One region of the Arthrobacter sp. AG367 genome, then DNA from elsewhere that is predicted to be linked to it. Evidence: predicted binding sites of a transcription regulator. Region 1 holds the regulator's gene; each other region holds the start of a gene.
The links. The regulator Rex, encoded in region 1, represses fermentation and respiration genes when NADH is low (regulators of the CRP and FNR family bind a similar motif). The targets are predictions, from matches to a motif close to CTTGTGAANNNNTTCACAAG.
Positions count from the first base shown of each region.

Region 2: FB478_RS03905 (glyceraldehyde-3-phosphate dehydrogenase) is a predicted target of Rex. The motif match lies at 2,722-2,741, and genes of this name have one in related genera.
Region 3: araB (ribulokinase) is a predicted target of Rex. The motif match lies at 2,904-2,923, and genes of this name have one in related genera.

Region 1 is NZ_VIVE01000006.1:147,950-152,075, reverse strand. Features, by position in the region: gene FB478_RS15825 (hypothetical protein) at 20-871, shown strand; gene FB478_RS15820 (redox-sensing transcriptional repressor Rex) at 985-1,689, opposite strand; gene FB478_RS15815 (glutaredoxin family protein) at 1,783-2,037, opposite strand; gene FB478_RS15810 (HAD family phosphatase) at 2,116-2,934, shown strand; gene FB478_RS15805 (30S ribosomal protein bS22) at 3,012-3,110, opposite strand; gene FB478_RS15800 (helix-turn-helix domain-containing protein) at 3,262-3,474, opposite strand; gene FB478_RS15795 (3-deoxy-7-phosphoheptulonate synthase) at 3,629-4,126, opposite strand, start outside.
Region 2 is NZ_VIVE01000001.1:846,741-850,866, reverse strand. Features, by position in the region: gene FB478_RS03930 (Nif3-like dinuclear metal center hexameric protein) at 1-44, shown strand, start outside; gene FB478_RS03925 (zinc ribbon domain-containing protein) at 154-891, shown strand; gene FB478_RS03920 (YaaA family protein) at 901-1,665, opposite strand; RNA gene rnpB (RNase P RNA component class A) at 1,722-2,109, shown strand; gene FB478_RS03910 (TspO/MBR family protein) at 2,154-2,687, shown strand; gene FB478_RS03905 (glyceraldehyde-3-phosphate dehydrogenase) at 2,957-4,126, shown strand, end outside.
Region 3 is NZ_VIVE01000009.1:125,184-129,309, forward strand. Features, by position in the region: gene araA (L-arabinose isomerase) at 1-238, opposite strand, end outside; gene FB478_RS18750 (L-ribulose-5-phosphate 4-epimerase) at 295-1,011, opposite strand; gene araB (ribulokinase) at 1,008-2,762, opposite strand; gene chvE (multiple monosaccharide ABC transporter substrate-binding protein) at 3,029-4,126, shown strand, end outside.

The DNA of each region.
Region 1 (4,126 bases):
GACCTGCAGAAGGAACGCCATGAGTACTCCTCCCGTCCCGCCCCCGTCGCCCCAAGACCCCAGCAACGACCAGCCGGGGCATGAACAGGCCGGCAGCCCCCAGTCCGGAGACCAGCAGCAGCCCCGCTACGGGCAGAATGCGCCGCAGTATGGCCAAAACGCCCCGCAATATGGGCAGAACGCGCCCCAGTACGGCCAGAACCAGCCGCCGGCAGCGCCGCAGTACGGCCAAAACCAGCCCCAGTACGGCCAGAATGCGCCGCAGGCCCCGGGCTACGGCCAGAACCCGCCGCAGTATGGCGCCCAGTTCGGGCAGAATGCACCCCAGTACGGCCAGCCGCCCTACGGGCAGTCCCCCTACGGCCAGTACCCGTCGGAACAGCCGCAGCCGGCCGGAGGCAACGGCGTCCCGCAGCTGGTGAACATCTCGTTCTGGCTGTTGATCGCGTCGGCAGTGATCTTCGTGATCTCCCTGCTGACCGGGCTGACGCAGCTGGATGATCCGGTGTTCCGGCGGACATTCGAGGACCAGATGGCGGCCGGAGGCGCCAGTGGAGTCACCTATGACGACATTAAGGGGGTCATCGCCGGCACCCTGGTGGTGTTCGCGATCATTGGCGTGGCCCTCTACCTGCTGGTGGCCTTCTTCGTCCGAAAGGGCAAGAACTGGGCCCGCATCCTGGGAACGGTCTTCGCTGCACTGTCCGTCTTCGGACTCTTTGGTCCCCCCAGCTTTGCCACCATCGGAACGCTCCTGGGAATTGCGGCCATCGTGCTGCTCTACCTTCCCGCAGCCGCCCCGTACTTCCGGAAGCAGCAGCCTTTCGCCAACCCCTATTCGGGCGGCTTCGGCAACCCCTACGGGCGGTAGCCACTCCGCCCGCTGACACTGCCCGCGGCCCGGGATGCATCATTCGCATCCCGGGCCACCTGCTTTAACGGGTCCGCCAAAACTTGGGCCGGGGGAAAACTTCCAGGGAAACCCTAGGCCGTCTGCCCGGGCGTCTGGGCCCGCTGGGCGTGGTAGGCCAGGATCTGGAGTTCAGTGGCCATGTCCACCTTGCGAAGATTGACCCCTTCGGGAACCTGCAGCATCACGGGTGCAAAGCTCAGCACGCTGCGCACGCCTGCCGCCACCACACGGTCGCAAACGCCCTGCGCGACGGCCGCGGGAAGGGCCAGGACCACCATGTTGGCCCCGGTGCGGTGCAGGACGGTCTCCAGGTCTGCCACGTCGCTGACGCGCAGCCATCCCACCTCGTTGCCCACCACCATCTGGTCTGCGTCGAAGATGGCCACCACATCGAACCCGCGCGACTCAAAGCCGCCGTAGCGTGCCAGCGCCTTGCCCAAGTTGCCGGCGCCCACAATGGCCACTTTCCAGTCGTGGGTCAGTCCGAGCGCGGCGGCGATGTGGCGGCTGAGGTACTGCACCTCATAACCGACGCCCCTGGTGCCATAGGACCCCACATGGGACAGGTCCTTGCGGAGGGTTGAAGAACTGACGCCGGAGGCTTCTGCCAGGGATTCGGAGGAAACGCGCTCCACGCCCTCGGAGAGCAATGTGTTCAGGGCACGGAGGTAGATGGTGAGCCGGGCCACGGCGGCAGGAGGTATCTGCTTGGTCAGTGCGCCCGTGGCATCCGGAAGGTCCGGGACAGACTGGGGCGAAGAACCCAGGGATGTCACCCGCACCTCCCTTGCGTCGCGTTGTGAGTCCACTCTAGGTCCCTGCCGCTCATGCCTTCAAAACCAGGACCATCAGAAACTGCCGCCACTTCCCTACCGGCCCATGGCGCGCTGCAGCACGCGTGCCAGCCGGACCTCGTCGATCTTCCAGAAGTCGCGCTGCACGCCGTCCACCAGGACCACCGGGATCTCTTCGGCGTAGCGCTCCCGCAGTTCAGGCTGGTTGTCCACCAGCTCTTCGCTCCAGGTAAGGCCCAATGAGGCAGTGACCCGGCCGACGGCGTCGCGCGCCTCCTCACAAAGGTGGCAGTCAGCTTTGGTGACCAGGACGACGCGGGGTGTAGCCATGGCTTAACGGTATCGCCGTTCCCGGCGTGAGGCTGACGCCGACGGCGGCGGGCCAGTGGATTGACTAGACTCAACTCCATGCCCCAGGAGAAATACGTCGCCGTAGTCACACGGCCGGTTGCTGCGCCGCAGCCCGGCGAGGCGGCGTTCTTCGATGTGGACAACACCCTGATGCGGGGTGCCAGCCTGTTCCATGTGGCCCGCAAGATGCACCAGCGGGGAGCCTTCACCCTGAGGCAGGCGGCGGGTATGGCCTGGAAGCAGTTCAAGTTTGTGGCCCGCGGCGAGAACATGGACGATGTCCATGCCGTCCGGGACTCGGCCCTGACCCTGGCCGTGGGCATCAGTGTGGATGACATCAAGGCGCTGGGCGAAGAAGTCTATGACGAGATGATCGCGTCCCGGATCTGGCCCGGCACCAAAGCGCTGGCGCAACAGCACCTGAGGGTGGGCCGCCGCGTCTGGCTGGTGACAGCCACCCCCATCGAAGTGGCCACCGTAATCTCCACCCGGCTGGGACTGACCGGAGCCCTGGGGACCGTGGGGGAGGTCTCGGACGGCCTGTACACCGGGCGGCTGGTGGGAGACATCCTGCACGGCTCGGCCAAGGCCGTGGCCGTGCAGGCCATCGCCGACGATGAGGGCCTGGACCTCAAGCGCTGCTGGGCCTACAGCGACTCCTACAACGACGTCCCGCTGCTGTCGCTGGTGGGCCATCCGGTGGCCATCAATCCGGACGCCAGGCTGCGACGCCACGCCCGCGACCGCAACTGGCCGGTTTACGATTTCCGCGCAGGCCGCCGTGCCGCGACATTGGGACTCAAGGCGGCCACCTTCGGCGGGGCCATCTACGGCCTCTGGAAGGGCTTCGCCCGCATCCGCGGCCCGCGGGCATAATTCTTACCTCTTGCCGGTAAACGAAATGCCCGCCGCCTTGGAAGGCGACGGGCATTTCCACGCTGCTTGAAGTATCGCTACTTCTTGTTGCGGCGCTGGTGACGGGTCTTGCGAAGCAGCTTGCGGTGCTTCTTCTTGGCCATACGCTTGCGACGCTTCTTAATAACTGAACCCACGAAAGTTCCTTACAAACTAGATGCAGTACCTGTCTGATGGAGAATGTCCGTGGACAAAGCTACGAACTGAACAACTGACAGATTCTTACAATGACGTAAAACGTTCCTTAACAGGGTACCGCTTATCGGGAGCCGCTCAGGACAGGCAGCCTCAGGCGGTTTCGGTGTGGCCTTCCACGACAGCACCCCTGAGGTACTGTTCGACGGCGTTTTCGGGGACCCGGTAGGAGCGGCCGAAGCGCACCGCCGGCATTTCGCCGGAGTGGACCAGCCGGTAAACAGTCATTTTGGAGACCCGCATGACCTCGGCTACTTCAGCCACGGTCAGGAACTTCGCGTTGGAGAAGTTCTGTTCTGCCGACATTTCCCTATTTTCCTTTGCTGACGGATGGACAACAGTGACCCCAGGTACGTGCCAATGCGGTGTTACGATGCTGAGCCATCCACCAACCACCTAAAAAGATACTCTAGATGTTCATGTGGCAGATGTGAAAGTAGTGCTTCCCCTATTTCAGCCCCTAATCTGACTGCCGCCGCTTCCGTGCCGATGCCGCCAGCTGCTCAAGGACGGACGCGGAAACGTCCCAGTCCATGCACGCATCCGTGACGCTTTGCCCGTACACCAGCTCCGCGCGTCCGGCCGCGTGCTCGGCAACATCCAGGTTTTGCGCGCCGCCCACCAGGAAGCTTTCCAGCATCACGCCGGCCACGGCCCGCGCGGCAGCCCCGCCCTGCTCCAGCTGCGCGCCAATCTCCAGGGCCACCTCAGCCTGCCGGTGGTGGCTCTTGCCGCTGTTGGCATGGCTGGCATCCACGATCAGCCGCGGGTTCAGCCCCTTGCCTGCCAGTTCACCGGAGGCGCGTTCCACATCGGCCGCTGAGTAGTTGGGTCCCTTGCGGCCGCCGCGCAGGATCACGTGGGTGTCCGGGTTTCCAGCCGTTGCCACCAGCGCAGCCCGGCCGTCGCCGTCGATCCCCAGGAAGGCCTGCGCCGCCGCCGCGGCACCGCATGCATC
Region 2 (4,126 bases), on a different contig from region 1:
CCACCAACAGCGACCCCTGGGACTTCATCCTCACGCCGGGCTAGGCAGCAGCCCGGGATGCGGCGAGGCAGGGAAGCGGGGCCACGCGCTAGAGTCTAGGAAGCGCCGGTTCGGTGCCCGGCCACGGCCGGAAGGGATTTATCGGAGGTAACAGTGGCCAAGGCAGCACCGGCGGAACAGTTGAAGTTGCTTGAACTGCAGGGGCTGGACGCCCGGCTGAAGGGCCTCACCAACCGCCGCCGCACGCTGGAAAACGATCCCCGCATCAAGGACCTCGAAGCCGCGCTCTCTGTCGCCAACGGTGAACTGGGAGCAGCCAAGGTGGCCGTGCACGATGCCGAGGCCGCGCTTAAGCGGGCGGAAGCCGACGTCGAACAAGTTGCTTCACGGATCGAACGCGACGAGGCCAGGCTCAACAGCGGCACCGGCCTTTCCAAGGACCTGGTTGCACTGCAAAAGGACATCGCCTCGCTCAACAAGCGGCGCTCCGACCTTGAGGACGTGGAGCTGGAGGTCATGGAGCGGCTGGACAGCCTGCGGGGACGGCAGGCGGCGCAGCAGCAGATTGTCGACGACATCCAGGGCTCCTTTGCCACCATCCGGGCCGAGCTTGACGCGGCCCTCGCCGAGGTGGAAACGGAAGCGGCAGGGCTTCGCGCCCAGCGCGCCGCATTCGCTGCAGGCCTGGAGGCGGGCATGCTGGCGGTTTATGAAAAGACGCTTGCCAAGCGCGGAGTGGGGGCGGCCCGGCTGTTCCACGGCACCTCCGAAGCCTCCGGCATGAAGCTCAGCCCCGGCGACCTCGCGGAGATCAAGGCTTCGGCCGCGGACGACATCGTGTTCTGCCCGGACTCCGGCGCCATCCTGGTCCGCTCGGACGAGTGGTCCTGACCGGCCGGATCAGCCCGGCAGGATGATGTTCAGGGCGTGCGGCCTGCGGGCCGTGCCCGGCACCAGTTCTGCGTCCCACTTCTCGCGGGCAGCCTTCAAAAGGTCCGACGGCGCCGCCGGGGCTTTACCGCGCCGTACCAGGAGGTGCCGCGCCAGTTCCCCCCGGGTGTGCTTGGCGAAGTGGCTCACCACTTTGCGGACTCCACCTGTTTCGGTGAAGACGTTGACCGCCACGGTCTGTTCCGGCGGCGGTGCCCAGGCGGCTGCATAGGTGCTGGACCGGCAGTCCACCACCAGGTGCCCCCGGGCGGCGCTGCCCAGGGTTTCGCCAAGCTGCGTCTTCCAGAACGGGGCCAGCCTGCCGACGTCGGGCAGTGCCGTGCCCATGGAGAGCCGGTAGGCGGGGACGCTGTCGCCGAAGCGAAGGGCACCCCACAGGGCCGAGACCACCAGGACGGACGCGTCCGCCTTGCGCCGCTGGGCCGGTGTCAGGCTCCGATAGCCAAGGGCGTCGTACAGGACGCCGGAATAGATGCTGTGTGCGGGCGCTGCCGGCTCGGCGCCCAGGCGCGTATTGCGTTCCACGTCCTCACGCAGTGATGCGCCCACGCCCAGCAGGGCGAGGGCGTCCTGGTGGGCACTGACGGTTCCCAGCGCTTCGAGGACCTTGGCGCGGTAGGGGTTCAATTCCGGAAAGCCGAGCGTGGACCAGTCGACGGCGGGTCCCCGGAGCGCGGGTGTCTTGCCTTCGGAAGGGGGAAGCAGAATCAGCACCGTCCGATCCTACCGGCGCAAAAGCGGGTGGCGGCGCCGGTAGACTGGACGGCGGATGGGACAGCCAGGCGGCCGCGCGTCACGCAAGTGGCTCGAGGAACGTCCGGGCTCCGCAGGGCAGGGTGGTGGGTAACGCCCACTCGGGGTAACCCGCAGGCCAGTGCCACAGAAAACAGACCGCCTGCATTGCCGGCTTTGGCCGGGAAGGGCAGGTAAGGGTGAAACGGTGGTGTAAGAGACCACCAGCTTCCCGGGTGACCGGGAAGGCTAGGTAAACCCCACCCGGAGCAAGGCCAGACAGGACACGTTCGAGGGCTGCCCGCCCGAGTGTCCGGGTAGGCCGCTGGAGGGTGCCGGCAACGGTACTCGTAGATGGATGGCCGTCGCTCCCTTTCCGGTAACGGCAGGGGAGAACAGAACCCGGCGTACCGGCTGTCCCATCCACATTCCGCGTTTGACCTAGGGCGATGCGTTGGGGATGCTGGACCGTGCCCGTTATTCCTGATCCCCGTCCCGCCGCCCGGGCCGGCGTCCCCGGCATCCGTTCCCAGGTCATTGCGCTTGGCGGGTTCCTGGCGCTGTCCGCCGCGGCGTGGGTCATCGCTTCGGTTCCCATCATCCTGAATTCCAACGGGTGGTACGCCGGTTCGGTGAAGGCGCCGTGGATGCCGCCGCCGTGGATGTTCCGGAGCACCTGGATGGCGCTGTACACCGGCGTGGCGGCAGCCGCGTGGCTGGTCTGGCGCAAGGGCGGCCTGACCGGGAGCACCCGTGCAGGCTACATTGTCCAGCTGCTGCTCAACGCGGCGTGGCCGGCGGCCTTTTTCGCCCTGTACCCAATGCTCGGAGCTGCCGCCCTCTGGGCTGCGTTCGGGGTTATCTGCGCACTCGCCGGAACCTTGGTATTCCTGATCCTGCGCTTCGGGCCGGTGGACGCCGCCGCCGGCCTCCTGGTGCTGCCGTACTTTTCCTGGCTTGTCTTTTCCGCCAGCCTGAACCTCTACTCAGCCGTCCACAACTGAGTCCGGCAACACCACGGCTGCGGGGCATCCCGGCCATGTGAGTGATTTCACGCAGCGCAAGCGTGTTCCCGGCGGCGGGCCAAATTAGAATGGATCCCGGACGCAGGAGTTCTACCGCCGAAAGTTGCGTTCGCAACCGGCGGTTTTTCTTTGCACGCGATCCAGGCGCCTGGGGGCCATCCCTGCAGGCGCGGGTGCCCCTGGACATCATCAGGTGGCCTACATCTGTGTACGAGGACGTACACGGCTGAACCGAGGAAGGTATTTCTGTGAGCCAGACGTCTGATTCTTGTCTTGATACGTGGATGGGCCGGGAGGCCCTCGCCGAGGCCATGATCCCGGTGATCGGCAGGCTGTACCGCGAAAACAACGTGGTCACCAGCATCCACGGCCGGAGCCTGATCAACAAGTCCACCATGAACATCCTCAAGGCGCACCGCTTTGCACGCCGGATGAGCAAGGACGAACTGCTCCTCGAGGACACCGCGCCCCTGCTGAACACGCTGGCCGGACTGGAGCTGGGCGCTGCCGCGATCGACATCGCCCGCCTGAACCAGAAGTTCAAGGAAGAAGGCAACGGCGCCACCCTGGAGGAGTTCCTCCGCGCTGAGCTCGCCGAAATCGTTGGCAAGCGGGGCGGCGATGACCGCACCAGCACCGACGTCGTGCTCTACGGCTTTGGCCGCATCGGCCGGCTCCTGGCCCGCCTCCTCATCGAAAAGGCCGGTGGCGGCCACGGACTGCGCCTGCGCGCCATTGTGGTGCGCCGCGGCTCCGACAACGACCTCTCCAAGCGCGCCAGCCTGCTGCGCCGCGACTCCGTCCACGGGTCCTTCGAGGGCACCATCCGGATCGACGAGGACGCCAACACCATCACCGCCAACGGCGTGCAGATCCAGGTCATCTACTCCAACGACCCCGCCACCATCGATTACACCGCCTACGGCATCAAGGATGCCCTGGTGGTGGATAACACCGGCCGCTGGCGCGACGCCGAGGGACTTTCCCAGCACCTGCAGAGCAAGGGCGTGGCGCGGGTCCTCCTGACCGCACCGGGCAAGGGCGAGCTGAAGAACATCGTCCACGGCATCAACCACCGGGACATCACCGACTCGGACCGGATCGTCTCCGCGGCGTCCTGCACCACCAACGCCATCACCCCCGTGCTGAAGGCCATCAACGACAAGTTCGGCGTGGTGCACGGGCACGTGGAAACCGTCCACTCCTTCACCAACGACCAGAACCTGATCGACAACTTCCACAAGGGCGACCGCCGCGGCCGCTCTGCAGCCCTGAACATGGTCATCACCGAAACCGGCGCCGCCAAGGCAGTGGCCAAAGCCCTGCCCGAACTGCTCGGAAAGCTGACCGGCAGCTCCATCCGCGTCCCCACCCCGGACGTATCGCTGGCCATCCTGAACCTCAGCCTGGAAAACGGC
Region 3 (4,126 bases), on a different contig from region 1:
CGATGACTGAGTCGTCGGCGTTCGCCTCCAGGGCGGTGCGCCGGATGGCATCCGAATCGGTGAGGACCGGCTTCCAGACGATCTTGACCGGGACGGCGGAATTGGCGTTGAGCTGGTTGGCGATCTCCTGCGACTGGGCGGCCACCTGTTTGAGGACCTCCTCCCCGTACAGGTGCTGGCTGCCGGTGAGGAACCAGACCTCGTAGCCGTCGAGGGAGGTGCTTGCTGCGGTGCTCATGGATTCTCCTGGGAAGTTGTGTAATGACGGCGCCGTGGATTACTGGCCTGTGTTGTTTATTGGCCGTAGACGTTCTGGTAGCGGGCATAGAGGGAGTCGATGGAGCCCTGGTCGATGGGCAGCGGTTCGCCCAGCTGGCGGGAGATGTGGACGGTGCGGGCCACTTCCTCGCACATCACGGCGGCCTTCACGGCGGAGCGGGCGTCCTTGCCGATGGTGAAGGGGCCGTGGTTCTGCATCAGGACCGCCGGTGAATTGGAGTTCTTCAGCGTCTCCACGATCCCGTGGCCGATCGAGTCGTCCCCGATCAGCGCGAATGGGCCCACCGGGATGGAGCCGCCGAACTCATCGCCCATCATGGTCAGCACGCACGGAATGGCCTCCCCCCGGGCAGCCCAGGCAGTGGCGTAGGTGGAGTGGGTGTGCACCACGCCCCCCACCTCGGGCATGTGCCGGTACACGTAGGCGTGCGCTGCGGTGTCCGACGACGGCGACAGCGGCGGGTTGCCCCAGTCCACGGTCCCGCCGCCACCAACATTGGTGCCCCTGACGGGCATGCCGTGCAGGTCCGTCACGATCATCTGTTCCGGGGTCAGGTCCTGGTAGGCGACCCCGGAGGGCTTGATAACCATGAGGTCGGTGCCCGGCACCCGGGCGGAGACGTTGCCTGCGGTCCACACCACCAGTTCGTAGCGGGTCAGCTCGGCATGCAGCGCACACACTTCCTCACGGACCCGGGCGATGGTTTCCAGGATCCCGGTGTCGGTGCTCATGCGGAGACCCCCACGGCAGGTTCGGCGGCGGAGCCGGGCAGGCTGGCCCGGGCGGCCCGTCGCTGGATGGCCTTAAGCCGGTGCATCACGTCGTTGCTGCCGCGGCCAAAGTAGTCGTGCAGGGCTTTGTACTCCTGGAAGAGTTCCTCGTATGCGGCCACGTTTTCCGGGATTGGAGTGTAGACCTCCCCGGGTTCGGCGCCCATGGCGGCGGCGGCTTCCCGGATGTCCGCGTATTCACCCGCGGCCACGGCGGCGTGGATGGCCGATCCCAGGGCCGGGCCCTGCTCCGAGCCGATAGTGGACAGCTGCAGGCCGGTGGCGTCCGCGTAGATCTGCATCAGCAGCCTGTTCTTGAGCAGGCCGCCGGCCACGATGAATTCCCTGACCGGAACCCCGGCGTCGCGGAAGGCGTCCACGATGGTGCGGGTTCCGAAGGCCGTGGCTTCCAGCAGGGCACGGTAGGTGTCCTCGGGCCGGGTGGCAAGGGTCTGGCCCACCACGATGCCGGACAGCTCGTGGTCCACCAGCACCGAGCGGTTGCCCGAGTGCCAGTCGAGCGCGATCAGGCCGTGCTCCCCGATGGCCTGCCGCGACGCCAGTCCGGTGAGGTACTCGTGGATTCCCAGCCCCGCGTCCCCGGCAGCCTCATGGTATTCGGGCGGGACGCCGTACCTGGTGAACCAGCCGAAGATGTCCCCCACACCGGACTGACCGGCCTCGTAACCCCACAGGCCGGGCACGATGCCGCCGTCCACTGCCCCGCACATTCCCGGCACTTCACGCAGTTCGCTGCCGTTCATCACATGGCAGGTGGAGGTGCCCATGATAGCCACCAGCTGGCCGGATTCCACGGCCTTGGCAGCAGGGGCAGTGACGTGGGCGTCAACGTTTCCCACGGCCACGGCGATGCCCTCCGGCAGCCCGGTCCAGGCTGCAGCCTCCGCCGTCAGGGTCCCTGCGGCGTCCCCCAGCCGCCCGATCGTGTGCTCCAGCTTGGAACTGACAAAGTCCTTGAAGTCCGGATTCAGGGCGGCCAGGAAATCCTCCGAGGGGTACCGCCCGTCCTGGTAGATGCCCTTGTAGCCGGCGGTGCAGGCGTTGCGGACGTAGCGGCCGCACAGCTGCCAGACGATCCAGTCGGCCGCCTCCACCCAGTGGTCCATTTCGGCGTAGGCCTCCGGGTCCTCTTCCAGCAGCTGCAGGCCTTTGGCGAATTCCCACTCGGACGAGATCAGTCCGCCGTAGCGGGGAAGCCAGTCTTCGCCGCGTTCGGCGGCCAGCCGGTTGATCCGGTCGGCCTGCCCCTGGGCGGCGTGGTGGCGCCAGAGCTTCACGTAGGCATGCGGGCGGTTGGCATAGCCCGGCAATTCGTTCAGTGGCGTGCCATCGGCCTTCACGGGCACCATGGTGCAGGCGGTGAAGTCGGTGGCAATGCCGACGACGGCGGCCGGGTCGATCCCCGCGTCAGCCACCGCGGCAGGGACGGCGGTGCGCAGGACGTCCCGGTAGTCGTTGGGCACCTGAAGCGCCCATTCGCCGGGAAGCCGCGTGCCGTCGTCGCCCGCCACGTCACCGGGCAGGGAGCCGGTCACCACCGCATGGGGATATTCATGGACGGCGCTCCCGAGCTCCTTGCCGTCGCGGACCCGCACCACCACGGCGCGGCCGGACAGGGTCCCGAAGTCCACGCCGACCACGCAGTGGTCGTGGCGGGGGTCGGAGCTGGAAGTAAACAGCGCATCTGGCATGGGGTTGCCTCCATCCGGGAGGCAAGCGGCCTCATTACCGGTTTTGTAGGGTCAGGGTCGAGCTAAGTGCTGCAGCAAGTGTGAACGCTAACAAAGAAGAAGTCAATGACATCGAAAGATTTCGGAGTTTCCGGGAGAAGGCTCTTGTTAGCGTTCACAAATCAGTCTATATTGAACCGACACATCAACCATGTGGCCAGGACCGGGAGCACCGTTGCTTCCCGGCCCAACAACACTTCGCGGCAATGCTGCCGCGGAAGGAGATTATGGTGAGAATCAAAAAACTCATGGGCGCGGTGGCCCTTGTCCTCGCCCTGACCGTGGGAGCCACCGGTTGCGGCTCCCGTGGCGGAACCAGCGAATCCAGCGGCGCAGCGAAGCCCAGCGACTCGCTGGTTGGCATCTCGATGCCAACCCAGACATCTGAACGGTGGATCGCCGACGGCGCCAATGTTGAGAAGTCCCTGAAAGACCTCGGCTACAAGACGGACCTCCAGTTCGCCAACGACGACATCCCCACGCAGGTCTCGCAGATCGAAAACATGCTGACCAAGGGCGCCAAGGCCCTGATCATCGCTGCCATCGACGGCACCACCCTGACCGACGTCCTGGCCAAGGCCAAGGAGCAGAACGTCAAGGTCATCGCCTACGACCGCCTTATCAACGGCACTCCGAACGTGGACTACTACACCACGTTCGACAACTACACCGTGGGCGTCCAGCAGGCCACCTCGCTGCTGACCGGCCTGGGCCTGGTCGACGCGAGCGGCAAGAAGGTGGACGGCAAGGGCCCCTTCAACATCGAACTTTTCGCCGGAAGCCCGGACGACAACAACGCCAACTTCTTCTGGACCGGCGCCATGGACACCCTCAAGCCCTACATGGATGCCGGCACCCTGAAGGTCCCCAGCGGCCAGACCAAGTTTGAGCAGGCCGCCATCCTTCGCTGGCAGGCACCCGTGGCGCAGAAGCGCATGGAGGACATCATCACCTCCGCCTACAGCTCGGGCACCAAGCTGAACGGCGTCCTTTCCCCGTACGACGGCCTGTCCATCGGCATCATCTCCGCCCTCACCAGCACCGGCGGCTACGCCAAGGGAAGCCTTCCGGTGGTCACCGGCCAGGACGCCGAAAAGGGCTCCGTGAAGTCCATCGTCGCGGGCGAGCAGTACTCCACCATCTTTAAGGACACCCGCCAGCTCGGCGCACAGGCCGTCAAGATGGTCGACGCCGTCCTCAAGGGCCAGGAACCTGAAACCAACGACACCAAGACCTACAACAACAAGGTCAAGGTTGTTCCGGCCTTCCTGCTGAAGTCCGTGATCATCACCAAGGACAACTACAAGAAGGAACTGATCGACTCG